One region of the Blastococcus sp. SYSU D00813 genome, then DNA from elsewhere that is predicted to be linked to it. Evidence: riboswitches for the same ligand, from Rfam matches in the RefSeq annotation. Region 1 holds a riboswitch; the other holds the start of a gene.
What was found. A riboswitch is a leader RNA that binds a small molecule or an ion and turns the genes downstream of it on or off. The one in region 1 is predicted to bind S-adenosylmethionine.

Region 1 (7,154 bases):
CGGGCGGTCACGCGCGCCAGCGCCGCCTCGACGCCCCCGCGGCCGCGGCCGACGTCCCAGGTGTTCATCGACTCGGTGAGCACCACGTAGCTGCCGGCGTCGAAGCGGGCGGCCAGCTTGACGGCGTGGTGGTCGAGGTAGGAGGCGACGGCGAAGCGGCCGTCGTCCTGCACGACCGCGCCGAAGCGCTCCTCCAGCTCCAGGGCGCTGCGGTAGGTGAGGTGCGCGATCCGCCGGGCCACGCCGAGCCCGGCGACCGGGCCGGGGCCGGGGAGGTGGTCGCCGCCGGCCCAGGCGGGGTCGCTGCGGATCGCCGTCTGCTGCGTGGTCTGCGTGCCCAGCTGGTCGGCGGTCACCGCGGCGCCGGAGGCGAGGAAGAACAGCCCGCCGACCCGCTCGGGGTGCGCGACCGCCCACTCCAGCGCCCGCATGCCGCCCATCGAGCCGCCGAGCACCGCGGCCCATCGGCCGATGCCCAGCGCGTCGGCCAGCGCGGCCTCGACCGCGACCTGGTCGGCGACGGTCACCGCCGGGAAGCGGGAGCCCCACGGGGCGCCGTCCGGCGCCGTCGAGGAGGGGCCGGTGGTGCCCTGGCAGCCGCCGAGGACGTTGGCGCAGACGACGAAGAGCCGGTCGGTGTCCAGCGGCGCCCCAGGCCCGACCAGCCCGTCCCACCAGCCGGCGGTGGGGTGCCCCGGACCGGCGGGGCCGACCACGTGGCTGTCGCCGGTCAGCGCGTGCTCCACCAGCACCGCGTTGCCGCCGTCGGGCGCGAGCGACCCCCACGTCTCGTAGGCGACGCGGACGCCGGGCAGCACCCCGCCGCGCTCCAGGGCGACCGGGCCGTCCAGGTCGAGGAACAGCCGGTTCCCGACCGGGTCGCCGTCCCGCCAGCCGCCGGTGCGGGAAGGGGTCCGGGACGCCGGTCCGGCGTCCCGGACCCCCGTCACCTCACGCCTCCCTGCTCATGCCGACTTGGCGGCGCGGAAGCCGGCCTCCAGGTCGGCGAGGATGTCCTCGATGCCCTCCAGGCCGACCGCGAGGCGCACCAGCCCGGGCGTGACGCCGGTGGTCAGCTGCTCCTCGGGGGTCAGCTGCGAGTGCGTGGTCGACGCCGGGTGGATCACCAGGCTGCGCACGTCGCCGATGTTCGCCACGTGGCTGTGCAGCTCCAGCGCGTCGACGAAGCGCTTGCCCGCCTCAACGCCGCCGTGCAGCTCGAAGGTCAGCACCGCCCCGGCGCCCCGGGGCGCGTACTTCTGCTGCGCGGCGTGCCACGGCGAGGACTCGAGAGCCGGGTAGTTCACCCGCTCGACGGCGTCGTGGCCCTCGAGGAACTGCGCCACCTTCAACGCGTTCTCCACGTGCCGCTCCATGCGCAGCGACAGCGTCTCGATCCCCTGGACGACGAGGAAGGCGTTGAACGGGCTGATGGCCGGGCCCAGGTCGCGCAGCAGCTGCACGCGGGCCTTGAGCGCGTAGGCCGGCGCGCCGAGGGAGGCGTAGACGACGCCGTGGTAGGTCGGGTCGGGCTCGGTGAAGCCGGGGAACTTGCCGCTGGTCCAGTCGAAGTTGCCCGAGTCGACGATGATCCCGGCGATCGCGGTGCCGTGGCCGCCCAGGTACTTGGTCGCCGAGTGGACGACGACGTCGGCGCCGAACTCGATCGGCCGGATCAGGTACGGGGTGGCGATGGTGTTGTCGACGATCAGCGGGACGCCGTTGCGGTGCGCGACCTCGGAGACCGCGCTGATGTCGAGGATGTCGCCCTTCGGGTTGCCGATCGTCTCGGCGTAGAAGGCCTTGGTGTTCTCCTGGACCAGCGACTGCCAGTTCTCCGGGTCGTCGGGGTCCTCGACGAACGACACCGTGACACCCAGCTTGGGCAGCGAGTGGTGCAGCAGGTTGTAGGTGCCGCCGTACAGCGACGCCGAGGCCACGACGTGGCTGCCGGCCTCGGCGATGTTCAGGATCGCCAGCGTCTCGGCGGCCTGGCCGCTGGAGACGGCGAGCGCGGCGACGCCGCCCTCGAGCGACGCGACGCGCTGCTCGAGCGCGTCCTGCGTCGGGTTCATGATCCGCGTGTAGATGTTGCCCATCTCGGCCAGCGCGAACAGGTCGGCGGCGTGCTGGGCGTCGCGGAACTGGTAGCTCGTCGTGGCGTAGATCGGCAGCGCGCGGGCGCCGGTGGCCGGGTCGGGGCTGGTGCCGGCGTGGATCTGCCGGGTCTCGAAGCTCCAGCTCTGGGGGTCGGTCATGCGCCGGTCTCCTCTCGGTCGGGAGACCCGGCGGCGCACCGGAGACTCCGTCTTGCCGGGCGGCGGGCGCCGTCCGACCGGCTCTTCCCCTGGAGCACCTCAGGACGGAGGAGAGGTTGCCGGGCAGCCAGCCAGGTGCTTGTCACTGCCTCTCGGGAGCCACCGCAGAACATAACGGCCCGCCCGCCCCACCCGTCACAGGGGTCGGGGCCGGCCTCAGCTCGTCGGCGCGGAGCTGCCGGTCGGGGACCGGGTCCCGGTGGGCGTGCGGGTCGAGGTCGGCTCCGCGGAGGTCTCCGTCGGTCCGGAGGAGGGGGTGGTCTCCTCGTCCGTCGGCTCCGGCTGCTCCTCGTCCTGCCCGCTCTCCCCGTCCTGCCCGCTCTCCTCGTCGTCCGTGGCGGGCGCCGACGTCGTCGGCCGGGCGGTGGTGGCCGGCGCCGTCGTCGTCGGCCCGGCCGGCGCCGGCACCAGCGGCACCTCCACCGCCGGGACGTCGCCGGTCTCCCCGGCCGGGGAGGTGTCGGTCGTCTCCGGCCGGACGTACAGGTAGAGGATCCCGATCGCCACGAAGAGCACGGCCAGGACGACGGTGGACGTGCGGGCGCGGCCCAGCCGGCGCGGGATCGCCGCCCACCAGTGCCGCGGCCCCTCGGCCGGCGCGGTGGTGACCGTGGGCGCCGGGGCGGTGGGCATCGTTCCGTCCGGGCGCGGCCCGTCGGCGCTCACCGCTGGTCCCGGACGGCGAGGGCGCCGGGCTCGGCCGCGCCGTCGGAGGAGGTCGGCGACGGCACGTTCAGGCCCTGCCGGCGGAAGGCGAGCACCACCCGGGCGCGCAGGTCGCGGCCGACCTCGAACTGCTTGCCGGGCAGGGTCCGGGCGACCATCCGCACGTTGACCTCGTCCAGGCCCAGGCTCTCCACCCCCATCACCGAGGGCTCGTCGAGCAGCAGCGGCTGCAGCCGGGGATCGGCGTAGGCCTCGCGGCCCACGCCGCGGAGGATGTCGTTGACCTGGTTGACGTCCACGCTCGTCGGCACCGGCACGTCGACGACCGCGCGGGCCCAGTCGCGGGAGAGGTTGACGACCTTGACGATCTGCCCGTTGGGCAGCGTGATGACCTCGCCGTTGGGCGAGCGCAGCCGGGTGACCCGCAGGGTGACGTCCTCGACGGTGCCGGTCGCCTCGTCGCCGCCGCCCACCACCTGGATGGAGACGACGTCGCCGAAGCCGTACTGCCGCTCGGTGATGATGAAGAAGCCGGCGAGGACGTCGCCGACGATCCGCTGGGCGCCGAAGCCGAGGCCGACGCCGAGCACCGTGGCGGGCGCGACCAGTCCGGTGACCGGGACGCCGAGCCGGTCGAGCACGAAGAAGACCGAGACCGCGTAGATCAGGACCACGAGGGTCCAGGTGATCACCTGGGTCAGCGAGTGGCGGTGCTTGGCGGCCTCGGAGCGCACCAGCGCGTCACCCCCCGTGGACCGGCGGTCGATGCTGTCGGTGATCTTGCTGCCGATCCAGGCCACGAAGCGGGCGAGCAGGACCGAGGCCAGGACGATCAGGATGATCTCCAGACCGCGGCCGGCGAGCCACTCCAGCAGGTCGTCCAGCGGTTGCACGGCGTCCTCTCCGGTCGGGGTGTCCGTCGCCGTCCACCCTGACGCAGGGGGCCGCGCCGGTGCCAGCCGGCCCCGGTCCCCGGCGCCCCCCTCCTCAGCGCGGCTCGACGAACAGCGACGCCGCGGACCGGCCGATCCGGCCGGTGGCGTCGAACAGGTCGGCGAAGCACTGGGCCGCACCGCCGGGACCCAGCGAGGTGGTCGCGTCCATGGCCAGCCACTCCCCGGCCGGCTGGCGGTACAGCGACACGGTGAGGTCCACGTTGGCGAAGGTGGCCCGCTCCCAGTCCTGCTCGGCGGAGATGCCGCTGGCCGCGTCGGTCATCACGAGCAGGTGCTGCAGCGGCGTGATCGGCTCGCCGGCGACCAGCGGCACGAGCGGGCGGGTCCACGCCGCCGCCGGGCCGGGGGAGTCGAAGGAGCCGGCCGTGAACCGCCACTCGAGGGCCCGGTGGTAGGCGACCTCCGTGCGGAACACGCCGGGCACCTCGGGGCGGCCGGCGTCCGGCCCGGTGGGGTGCGGGACGTCGGGGGCCAGGACGTCGACGGGCGAGACCTCCCGGGTGCGCATCCGCCACGCGGTCACCCGCATCCGCGCCGCGCCGTCGGCCGTGAGCGTGGCCTCGACCAGCTCCACCCGCCGTCCCGGCCGCAGCACCCGGCCGGTGACCCGGACCGGCCCGACGGGCACCGGGCCGAGGATGTCGAAGGCCAGCCGGACGGTCTGCGCCCCGGGCACCGCGCCGGTCCGCTCCACCTCGCGGGCGAGCAGCGCGGCGGGCGGGCCGGCGTGCTGGACGTCGTCCTCCCACGGGCCGATCGTCAGGGCGGTGGCGAGGAAGCCGTGCCCGTCGGCCGCGTCGCCGTCGGGCAGGTAGAGGGCAGCGGGCAGGTCCACCCCGGCAGTCTCGCGGGTCACCCGGCCGGGCCGTCCCGCCGGGCCAGCCACAGGGCGGTCCCCACCCACGCCGCCGCGGCGGCCGCGGCGAGCACCCAGATCCAGCGCAGCGGCTCCCCGGCGGTCGACAGCACCAGGAGGACGGCGACCACGAGGACCGCGCCGGAGATCGTCAGCGACCGCAGCAGGACGTCGACCGTGCCGGGCCCGGGGATCGCGACGAAGACGACCACGGCGACGACCAGCAGGAAGGCGGCGAGCGCGGCCAGGAACACCGCGGCGACGCCGTACTGGGCGGGCAGCGCGATCCCGGCGAGGCCGAACAGGACCGCGGCCAGCGCCAGACCCATCAGCGTGCGCCGCCGGCGGGTCGACCACGGCGGGCGCGGTGAGGTCACGGGTCGAGCCTCCCCGTTGCCCGGGCGCGGCGCATCCGACCGGGGACCGATGACTCCGGCGGCGGGGGGCCGTCCCACCTCCGACGGGGCCGCCCGGCCCCCTGACGACAGGAGCACGTCGTGCGCATGGTCTTCCTCAACCTGCCGGTCTCGGACCTCGCCGCCTCGCGGGCGTTCTACGCGGGCCTGGGGTTCTCGTTCGACGAGCAGTTCTCCGACGAGCAGGCCACCTCCGTCGTCGTCGACGAGAACGTCGTCGTGATGCTGCTGACCCGCGAGCGCTTCGCCGACTTCGTGACCGGCCCGATCGGCGACCCGTCCGCGGCGACCACGCAGCTGACGGCGCTGTCGGCCGGCAGCCGCGCGGAGGCCGACGACCTGCTCGAGAGGGCGCTGGCCTCGGGCGGCAAGCCGTGGAAGCCGGCCCAGGACCACGGCTTCATGTACGGCGTCAGCTTCACCGACCCGGACGGGCACGTCTGGGAGGTCATGTGGATGGACCAGACGCAGGTCCGGTGAGCGGCTCGCCGGGGCGGTAGGGGGCACGGGGCGCTACGGGGACTACATTGCCGCGGTGCCCACCGCCGTCCGCCCCGGTCTCGGCTACGCGGCGACGATCGGGTCGGCCGCCCTGTTCGGGATCAACGGGACCGTGTCGACGCTCGCGCTGCAGGCCGGCGTCGAGCCGACCCGGCTGGTGGCCCTGCGGTGCGCCGGCGCGGCGGTGGGGCTGCTCGCGCTGCTGGCGGTGCTCGCCCCGGGCCGGCTGCGGGTGACCTGGCGGGAGGTCCCCTTCCTCGCCGTCTTCGGCGTGGTCGGGGTGGCGCTCACCCAGTTCCTCTACTACGTGGCCATCGACCGGCTGCCGGTCGGCATCGCACTGGTCTTCGAGATGACCGCGCCGGTCCTCATCGCGCTGTACGTGTGGCTGGTGCGCCGGGAGCGGGTGCGCAGCCGGCTGTGGGTCGCGCTGGGCCTGTCGCTGTCGGGCCTGCTGCTGGTCGCTCAGGTGTGGGAGGGCGGCGGCTCGCTGTCGGCGACCGGCGTCGCCGCCGCGCTGGGGGCCGCGGTCTGCCTGGCGACCTACTACCTGATGGGGGAGCGGGGGACGACGACCCGCGACCCCGTCGCCCTGACGTGCTTCAGCTTCGTCGCCGCCGCGCTGTTCTGGTCGGCGGCCGCGCCCTGGTGGAAGTTCGACGCCGGGGTCCTGACCGAGCCGGTGCCGGTCTCGCTCGGCTCGGTGGAGGTGCCGCTGGGCGTCCTGGTGGCCTGGATCGTCGTGTGCGGCGCGATCCTGCCGTTCTGGCTGTCGATCGGCGCGCTGCGCCACCTGCCGCCGACGACGGCGGGCCTGGTGGCCACGGTGGAGCCGGTGTTCGCGTCGATCGTCGCGTGGCTGTGGGTCGAGCAGGTGCTCACCGGCTGGCAGGTGCTCGGCGGGCTCGTCGTCCTCACCGGGATCGGGCTGGCGCAGACCGCGCGCTCGGCGCCCGAGCCCGCCGTCCCCGAGGTCGCGCCGTCCTGAGCGGAGTGGGGGGGGGGGGGGGGGGGGGGGGGGCGCGCGCCCCCCCCCCCCCCCCCCCCCCCCCACACGCCCGCCCGCCCCCCCCCCCCGCGCCCCCCCCCCGCTCCGAGACGCCCGCGACCCCCCCCCCGCCCCCCCCCCCCCCGCCCCCCCCCCGGGGACCCTGCAGCGGGGTCCTTGCTCAGTCGCGCGGCTTCTCGCGGACCTCGAACGTCTCGATGACGTCCTCGAGCTTGATGTCGTTGAAGGAGCCGAGCCCGATACCGCACTCGTAGCCCTCGCGGACCTCGGTGACGTCGTCCTTGAACCGGCGCAGCGACTCGACGGTCAGGTTGTCGGCGACGACGACGCCGTCGCGGACCAGCCGGGCCTTCGAGTTCCGGTTGATCGTCCCGCTGCGGACGATCGAACCGGCCACGTTGCCGATCTTCGGCACCCGGAAGACCTCGCGGA
Region 2 (7,154 bases), on a different contig from region 1:
CCGCGACCGGGCCGGCCACCGAGGCGGTGATCCAGCGGGGCTCGACGAGCAGCCCCGCGGCCAGGCCGTCCCAGGCCGGGGAGACCCGTCGCCCCCAGGCGTACTGGTAGAAGTCCATGTAGCTCTCCAGGGCCGCGGCGCAGAACTCCCCCACCGGCGTCCCGCTGCGGTGCAGCACCTGCACGGCGGACTCGTCGACGATCGTCTGCCCGCCCACGTTCACCCCGACCATGACCAGCTCGCTGCGCGGTGCGGCGAACACCGCGCGGGCCGCGGCCGGGTCGTTGCTCACGTTGGCGTCGACGGTCTGCGTGACCCCCAGCGGCGGGAACGGGCCCGAGCCGCCCATCAGCACCGTCGACCGGAACTTCGTGAGCACCAGCGGGTCGAGCTCCAGCGCCAGCGCGAGGTTCGTCAGCGGGCCGAGCGGCAGCAGGTCGTACTCCCCCGGCGCCGCGTTCGCGAGCTCCACCAGGTGCTCGGCCGACGTCCGCGCGACGACGTGCGGGCTCGGCCGGTCCAGGCCGAGGTCACCCATGCCGTCGTCCCCGTGCACGTAGGGCGCCAGGTGCGCGGGCCGGCCGTCGACCGGGCCGGCCGCGCCGGCGGCGACGGGCACCTCGGAGAGGCCGGCCAGGCGCATGACGTAGCCGATGTTGAGCAGCGCGTCGTCGACCGAGCAGTTGCCGAACACCGAGGTGACGGCGCTGATCTCGACGTCGGCGCGGCCGGCCAGCCACAGCAGGGCCAGGGCGTCGTCGATCCCGGTGTCGGTGTCGACGACGACCTTCCGGCGGGGTGCGGTCAACGGGTCTCCTCGGGGTGCGCGACGGCCTCGGGGTGGGCGGCGCTCTCCGCGGCGAGGGGGTCGGCGGCGCGCAGCCGGCGACGCACGCGGATACGGGAGAGCACCAGCACCACCAGGGTGACCAGGTAGGGGGCGGCGTCGGTGAGCTGCTGGGGCAGGCCGATGCCCTGCAGCCGGAAGCCCCACGCCTCCGCCGCGCCGAACAGCAGGCAGGCGCCGAGCACCCACAGCGGCCGGTTGACCGCGAGCATCACGGCGGCCACGGCCACCCAGCCGCGGCCGGCGGTCATGTTCTCGGTGAACGCGGTGACCGTGCCCAGCGACAGCTGCGCGCCGCCCAGCCCGCACAGGGCGCCGGCGACCAGCACCGTCACGCGCTGGTAGCGGCCCACGGGCACGCCCAGGCTCGTCGCGGCCTCGGGGTGCTCCCCCACCCCGCGCAGCCGCAGCCCCACCGCGGTGCGCGACAGGAACAGCGACAGGACGACGGCGAGCACGACCGCCAGCGGCACGAGCACGGTGGCCCGCCCGAGGACGTCGCCGAGCACCGGGACGCCGTCGAGCACGTCGAGGTCGGGCAGCCCCTGCAGGCCCTGCGGGGCGAAGGTGCCGGTGGCGTCGAGCGCCTCGCGCATGACGAACCCGGTCGCGCCCAGGGCGAGCAGGTTCATGCCGACCGCCACGATGATCGGGTCGGCCCGCCAGGTGACGGCGCCGACCGCGAGCACGAGGCTGAGCACGGCGCTGGACGCGGTCGCCGCCAGCACGCCCAGCCACGGGCAGCCGGTCCACCAGCTGACCGCCACGGCGGTGAAGGCGCCCCACAGCAGCTGGCCCTCGAGGGCGATGTTGAAGACGCCGGCCCGGCCGCACAGCGCCCCGCCGAGCGCGGCGTACAGCACCGGCGCCGCCGAGGTCAGGACGGCGGCGACGAACGCCAGGTTGAGCACGTCCACGTCAGGCCCTCCCCCCGGCCGCGCGCCGGGCCCGGGCGGCGAGCCAGCGGGCGGCCAGCACCCGCAGCGCCAGCACGAGGATGACGACGGCCTGCAGCACCTGGCCGAGCTGGCGCGGCACGTCGACGTCCCGCTCCATGCCCGCGGCACCCACCGACAGGACCGTGAACAGCGCCGCGGTGAGCGGCAGCAGCGCCGGCCGGCCGCCGGCCAGCAGCGCGGCGGCCACGCCGGCGAAGGTGTAGCCGGGCGCGGTCAGCGCGTCGTCGATGAACCGGAACGGCTGGCTCATCACGATCACCGCGCCGGCCAGGCCCGCGACGGCGCCGGCCGAGGCGAGCGTGCCCAGGGTGAGCCGGGGCACCGAGAGGCCGCCGTAGGCGGCGAAGCCGCGGTTGGCGCCGGCCACCCGGATCTCGTAGCCGACGGGCGTGCGGGCGTCGACGTAGACGGCGACCAGCAGGACGGCGACGACGAGCACCAGCCCGGCGTTGGTGTAGCTCATGCCGGGGAAGGCCGGCAGGTGCGCGGCGTCGGGCAGCCGCTCGGTCTGCGGGACCGGCGAGCCCTCCTCGGCCATCGGGTAGCGCACCAGGTACGAGGCGAGGGCGACCATCGGCGTGCTCAGCAGCAGCGTCGAGATGATCACCGGCACGCCGGCGCGGGTCGACAGCGGCGCGGAGACCGAGGCCAGCGCCCCGCCGGCCAGCATCCCGGCGACCACGCACAGCGGCAGGAGCAGCGCCGCGGGCCCGGGCACGTACAGGGCGACGGCGGCCGCGGCGATCCCGCCGGCCACCAGCTGCCCGTCGCCGCCGAGGTTGTACTCCCCCATCCGCGCCGGGACGGCGAACGCCAGCGACATCGCGAGGATCGCGGTGAACCCGGCGACGGCGAAGTCGATGTTGCTGACGCTCAGGGCGCCGCGGACCATCGCGTCGTAGCCGCGCACCGGGTCGACCCCGGCCGCGAGCATGACCACCGCGCCGACGAGCACGGCCACCGCCACCGCGCCGAGCGGGACCAGGGCGGCCGGGGCGACCAGCCGCAGCCGCTGCGCCAGCGCCGTCACGCCGCTCCCCCCGTGGCCGTCGCGCCCGCCGGGGCCGACGCCTGCACCATCGCCGCGCCCAGCACCTCCTCGGTGGCGTCGGCGGCGTCGAGCTCCGCCGTCACCGCGCCGTCCAGCATCACCAGCACCCGGTCCGCGAGCGCCCGCAGCTCGCTGATCTCGTAGGAGACCAGCAGCACCGCGCCGCCGCGGGCGCGGTAGTCCAGCAGCAGCCGGTGGATCTCCTCCCCCGCGCCGACGTCGACGCCCTGGGTCGGCTGCTCCACCACGAGCAGCGGCGCCTCGTGGTGCAGCTCGCGGGCGAGCACCACCTTCTGCGCGTTGCCGCCCGACAGCGAGCTCAGCGGCACGGCGGTGCCGGCGGTCTTCACGCCGAGGCGGGTGACCAGCTCGGCGGCCTGGCTGCGCAGGGCGCGGGGGGACAGCCGGCCGCGGCGGCCGATCGGCGCGCTGCGGTGGTGGCCGAGGGCGAGGTTGTCGGCCACCGACAGCGCCGCGGCGGTGCCCACGCCGGGCCGGTCCTCGGGCACGTAGGCGATCCCGAGCCGGCGCCGCTCGCGGACACCGAGGCCGGCGAGGTCCCGGCCGTGCAGCCGCACGGTGCCCGCCTCGGGGGTGCGCAGGCCGACGACGGACTCGACGAGCTCGCGCTGGCCGTTGCCCGAGACCCCGGCGATGCCGACGACCTCGCCGGGGCGCACCTGCAGGGAGACGTCCTGCACGCGGCTGGCGCCGGGCGCGGCCGACATCCGCAGGCCGCTCACCTGGAGCACCGGGTCGGCGGCGGCGACGCCGCGCGGGTTGACGGCGGGGACCAGCCCGCGCCCGATCATCGCCTCGACGACCTCGCCGGCGGTGGTCTGCGCCGTGGTGAGCCGGGCGGTCACGACGCCGTCGCGCAGCACCGTGACCCGGTCGGTGCCCTCGAGCACCTCGCGGACCTTGTGGGTGACCAGGGCGACCGTCGTCCCCTGCGCGGCCATCCGGCGGACGACGGCGAACAGCGAGTCGACCTCGCCGGGGGTCAGCACGGCGGTCGGCTCGTCGAGGATGAGCACCTCGGCCTGCCGGTGCAGGGCCTTGAGGATCTCCACCCGCTGCCGGACGCCGAGCGGGAGGGTGTCGACGCGGGCGGCGGGGTCGACGTCCAGGCCGATGCGGGCCGACAGCTCCTCCACCCGGCGCTCGGCGGCCCGCCGGTCCAGCACGCCGAAGCGGCGCGGCTCAGCGCGGTAGACGACGTTCTCGGCCACGCTCAGCGAGCCGAACAGCCGGAAGTGCTGGTGCACCATGCCCAGGCCCGCGCCGATGGCGTCGAGCGGGGAGGACAGCCGCACCTCGCGGCCGTCGCGCAGCACCTGGCCGGCGTCGGGCCGGTGCAGGCCGTAGAGCACCGACATCAGGGTGGACTTGCCGGCCCCGTTCTCCCCGACCACGGCGTGCACCGTGCCGCGCTCGAGGACGAGGTCCACGCCGTCGACGGCGACGACCGGGCCGAAGCGCTTGGTGATGCCGCGCAGCTCGGCCGCGGGGGGAGCCCCCGCGGCCGAGTGCGCGTCGGTCGTGCCGGTCATCCAGCGGCCGGGTCGTCCACGGTGATCGTGCCGTCGATGATCTGCTGCCGGACGCCCTCGAGCTGCTCGACGACCTCGGGCCGGTCGGCGATGAGGCAGCCGGACCCGGCGAGGTCGTCGGCGAAGGCGGTCAGGCCCACGCCGTCCTCGGCCAGGCCGTAGACCTGCGAGCCGCCGGTGTCGCCGTCCAGGATCGAGCGGACCGACTCGGCGAGCGCGACGTCGACGTTCTTCAGCACGTTGTCCACGACCTGGCCCGGGGCCGAGCCGCACTCGTTGACGTCGACGCCGTAGGCCTGGAAGCCGCCGGCCGCGGCGACCTCGAAGGCGCCGACGTTGCTGCCGGAGGCCGCGAGCAGCACCTGGTCGGCGCCGCCGTCGGCGAGCACCTGGGCCTGGGCGCCGCCGCGGGCCGGGTCACCGAAGGGGTTGTCGCCACCGACGAACAGCGGGGTGGAGGTCACCTGCGGGTTCACGCTCTGCGCGCCGGCGAGGAAGGGGTCGACCCAGCGGCGGATGAACGGCGTGTCCAGCGCCGCGACGACGCCGATCCGGTCGGTCTGGGTGAGCAGCCCGGCCTCGACACCCGCGAGGTAGGCCGCCTCGTGCTCGCGGAAGGCGGCGCAGGTGACGTTCTCCGGCTGCGGGTCCGGGCAGCCGTCGACGAGCAGGAACTGCTGGTCGGGGTTGTCGGTGGGCACCGTCGCGAAGGCGTCCTCGAGCGAGAAGGTCAGCCCGATGATGATGTCGGGCTGCTCGCGGACCGCGGCCTCGACGTTCTGCTGGATCGACGTCGGGTCCTGGCTCTCGAAGACGTCGAGCTCGAGCCCCTCCTCCTCGGCGACGCGCTCGGCGCCCTCGACGGCGAGCTCGAGGAAGTTGTTGCCCCCGACCGGGTTCGGGGTGATCACGATGATGGAGCCGGCGGAGTCGCCGCCGTCGCCGCTCCCCCCGCCGGAGTCGCTGTCGGCGCACGCGGTCAGGCCGGCGAGGGCCACGAGGGCGACGGCGGGCAGCCGTCCCCGGCGGCGGCTGTGGACGAGGGTCATCTCGGCTCTCCCTGGGAGCGGGCGCAGCGGTGTGCGCGGTCGGTCGGTGCGACACCGCGACCGGTCCGGCCGGAGGGGGGCGGCGTCGGCGACCACCGGAGACCTCCTCGTCCTTACCGGGACACGGTGCCCAGGTCTGGTCGTCACCCGGAGCACCCCGCGACGGAGAGGGTTGCCGGCCAGCGAGCCGGGGCTTGACGCTGGCACTCAGGACCGTCGGGGAGTCTAAGACACCGCCCCCGTGGCCTGGGAGACTGGCCACCGTGACCCTGCCGCGCGCCGCGCTGACCGAGCGCATGCAGCCGTTCGCCACCACGGTGTTCGCCGAGATGTCCGCGCTGGCCGTGCGCACCGGGGCGATCAACCTGGGGCAGGGCTTCCCCGACACCGACGGCCCGGCCTCGCTGCTCGAGGACGCCGTGGGCGCCATCCGCGGCGGCGTCAACCAGTACCCGCCGGGGCCGGGGGTCCTGGAGCTGCGCGAGGCGGTCGCCGCCCACCAGGCGCGCTTCCGCGGGCTGCGGGTCGACCCGGACGACGTCCTGGTGACCGTCGGCGCCACCGAGGCGATCGCCGCCGCGGTGCTGGCGCTGACCACCCCGGGCGACGAGGTGGTCACCTTCGAGCCCTACTACGACAGCTACGCCGCGACGGTCGCGCTGGCCGGGGCCACCCGCCGCACCGTCGTCCTCCGCTCGCCGGGCTTCGCCGTCGACGAGGCGGCGCTGCGGGCGGCGTTCTCCGACCGCACCCGCGTCGTCCTGCTGAACACCCCGCACAACCCCACCGGCAAGGTGTTCACCCGCGCCGAGCTGGAGCTGGTCGCGGAGCTGGCGGCCGAGCACGACGCGGTGGTGGTCGCCGACGAGGTCTACGAGCACATGACCTACGGCGTCCCGCACGTGCCGATCGCGTCGCTGCCGGGGATGGCCGAGCGGACGCTGACCATCTCCTCGGCCGGCAAGACGTTCTCGGTGACCGGCTGGAAGGTCGGCTGGGTGCACGGGCCGCGCGAGCTGGTGTCCGCCGTCCGGGCGGTGAAGCAGTTCCTGACCTTCGTGGGCAGCGGGCCCTTCCAGCCGGCGGTGGCCAGGGCGCTGGCGCTGCCCGACGAGTACTTCGACGGCCTGCGGGCCGACCTCGTCCGCAAGCGCGACCTGCTCGTCGCCGGCCTCGAGGCGGCAGGCTTCGCCGTCAACCGGCCCGACGGCACGTACTTCGTGACCGCCGACGCCGCTCCCCTCGGCTACACCGACTCGATGGCGCTGTGCTGGGACCTGCCGGAGCTGGCCGGCGTGGTCGGGGTGCCCGTGCGGGTCTTCCACGACGACCAGGACGCCGCGCCGTCGCTCGTGCGCTTCGCGTTCTGCAAGCAGGACGCCGTCCTCACCGAGGCCGCCGAGCGGCTGGCCGCGCTCGGCGCCCGCCTGGCGCGCTGACGGCGGGCCCCGGCGCCGTTGCCGGGGCCCGCCGCGCTCAGCGGCCCGCTCAGTAGGTGAAGCGGCCGACCGTGCTGCGCAGGTCCGAGGCCATCCGCGACAGCTCGTCGACGGCGGTGCGGGTCTGGGTGAGCGCCTGGGTGGTCGACTCCGCTGCGGTGGAGACGCCGGTGATGTTGTCGGCGATCTGCCCCGAGCCCTGCGCGGCCTCGGCCACCGAGCGGGCCATCTCGTTGGTCGTGGCCGTCTGCTCCTC

Region 2: another riboswitch for S-adenosylmethionine. It lies ahead of ACI8AX_RS03000 (BMP family ABC transporter substrate-binding protein); the one in region 1 lies ahead of ACI8AX_RS14345 (bifunctional o-acetylhomoserine/o-acetylserine sulfhydrylase).

The regions. Positions count from the first base shown of each region.
Region 1 covers NZ_JBJGZX010000019.1:35,402-42,555, reverse strand. The annotation lists gene metX (homoserine O-acetyltransferase MetX) at 1-950, opposite strand, end outside; gene ACI8AX_RS14345 (bifunctional o-acetylhomoserine/o-acetylserine sulfhydrylase) at 966-2,258, opposite strand; SAM riboswitch class IV at 2,302-2,418, opposite strand; gene ACI8AX_RS14340 (hypothetical protein) at 2,475-2,951, opposite strand; gene ACI8AX_RS14335 (mechanosensitive ion channel family protein) at 2,981-3,877, opposite strand; gene ACI8AX_RS14330 (thioesterase family protein) at 3,972-4,775, opposite strand; gene ACI8AX_RS14325 (hypothetical protein) at 4,793-5,173, opposite strand; gene ACI8AX_RS14320 (VOC family protein) at 5,300-5,692, shown strand; gene ACI8AX_RS14315 (EamA family transporter) at 5,748-6,701, shown strand; gene infB (translation initiation factor IF-2) at 6,883-7,154, opposite strand, start outside.
Region 2 covers NZ_JBJGZX010000003.1:77,767-84,920, forward strand. The annotation lists gene ACI8AX_RS02980 (nucleoside hydrolase) at 1-808, opposite strand, end outside; gene ACI8AX_RS02985 (ABC transporter permease) at 805-1,764, opposite strand; gene ACI8AX_RS02990 (ABC transporter permease) at 1,766-2,836, opposite strand; gene ACI8AX_RS02995 (ABC transporter ATP-binding protein) at 2,833-4,410, opposite strand; gene ACI8AX_RS03000 (BMP family ABC transporter substrate-binding protein) at 4,407-5,459, opposite strand; SAM riboswitch class IV at 5,564-5,674, opposite strand; gene ACI8AX_RS03005 (pyridoxal phosphate-dependent aminotransferase) at 5,723-6,898, shown strand; gene ACI8AX_RS03010 (methyl-accepting chemotaxis protein) at 6,948-7,154, opposite strand, start outside.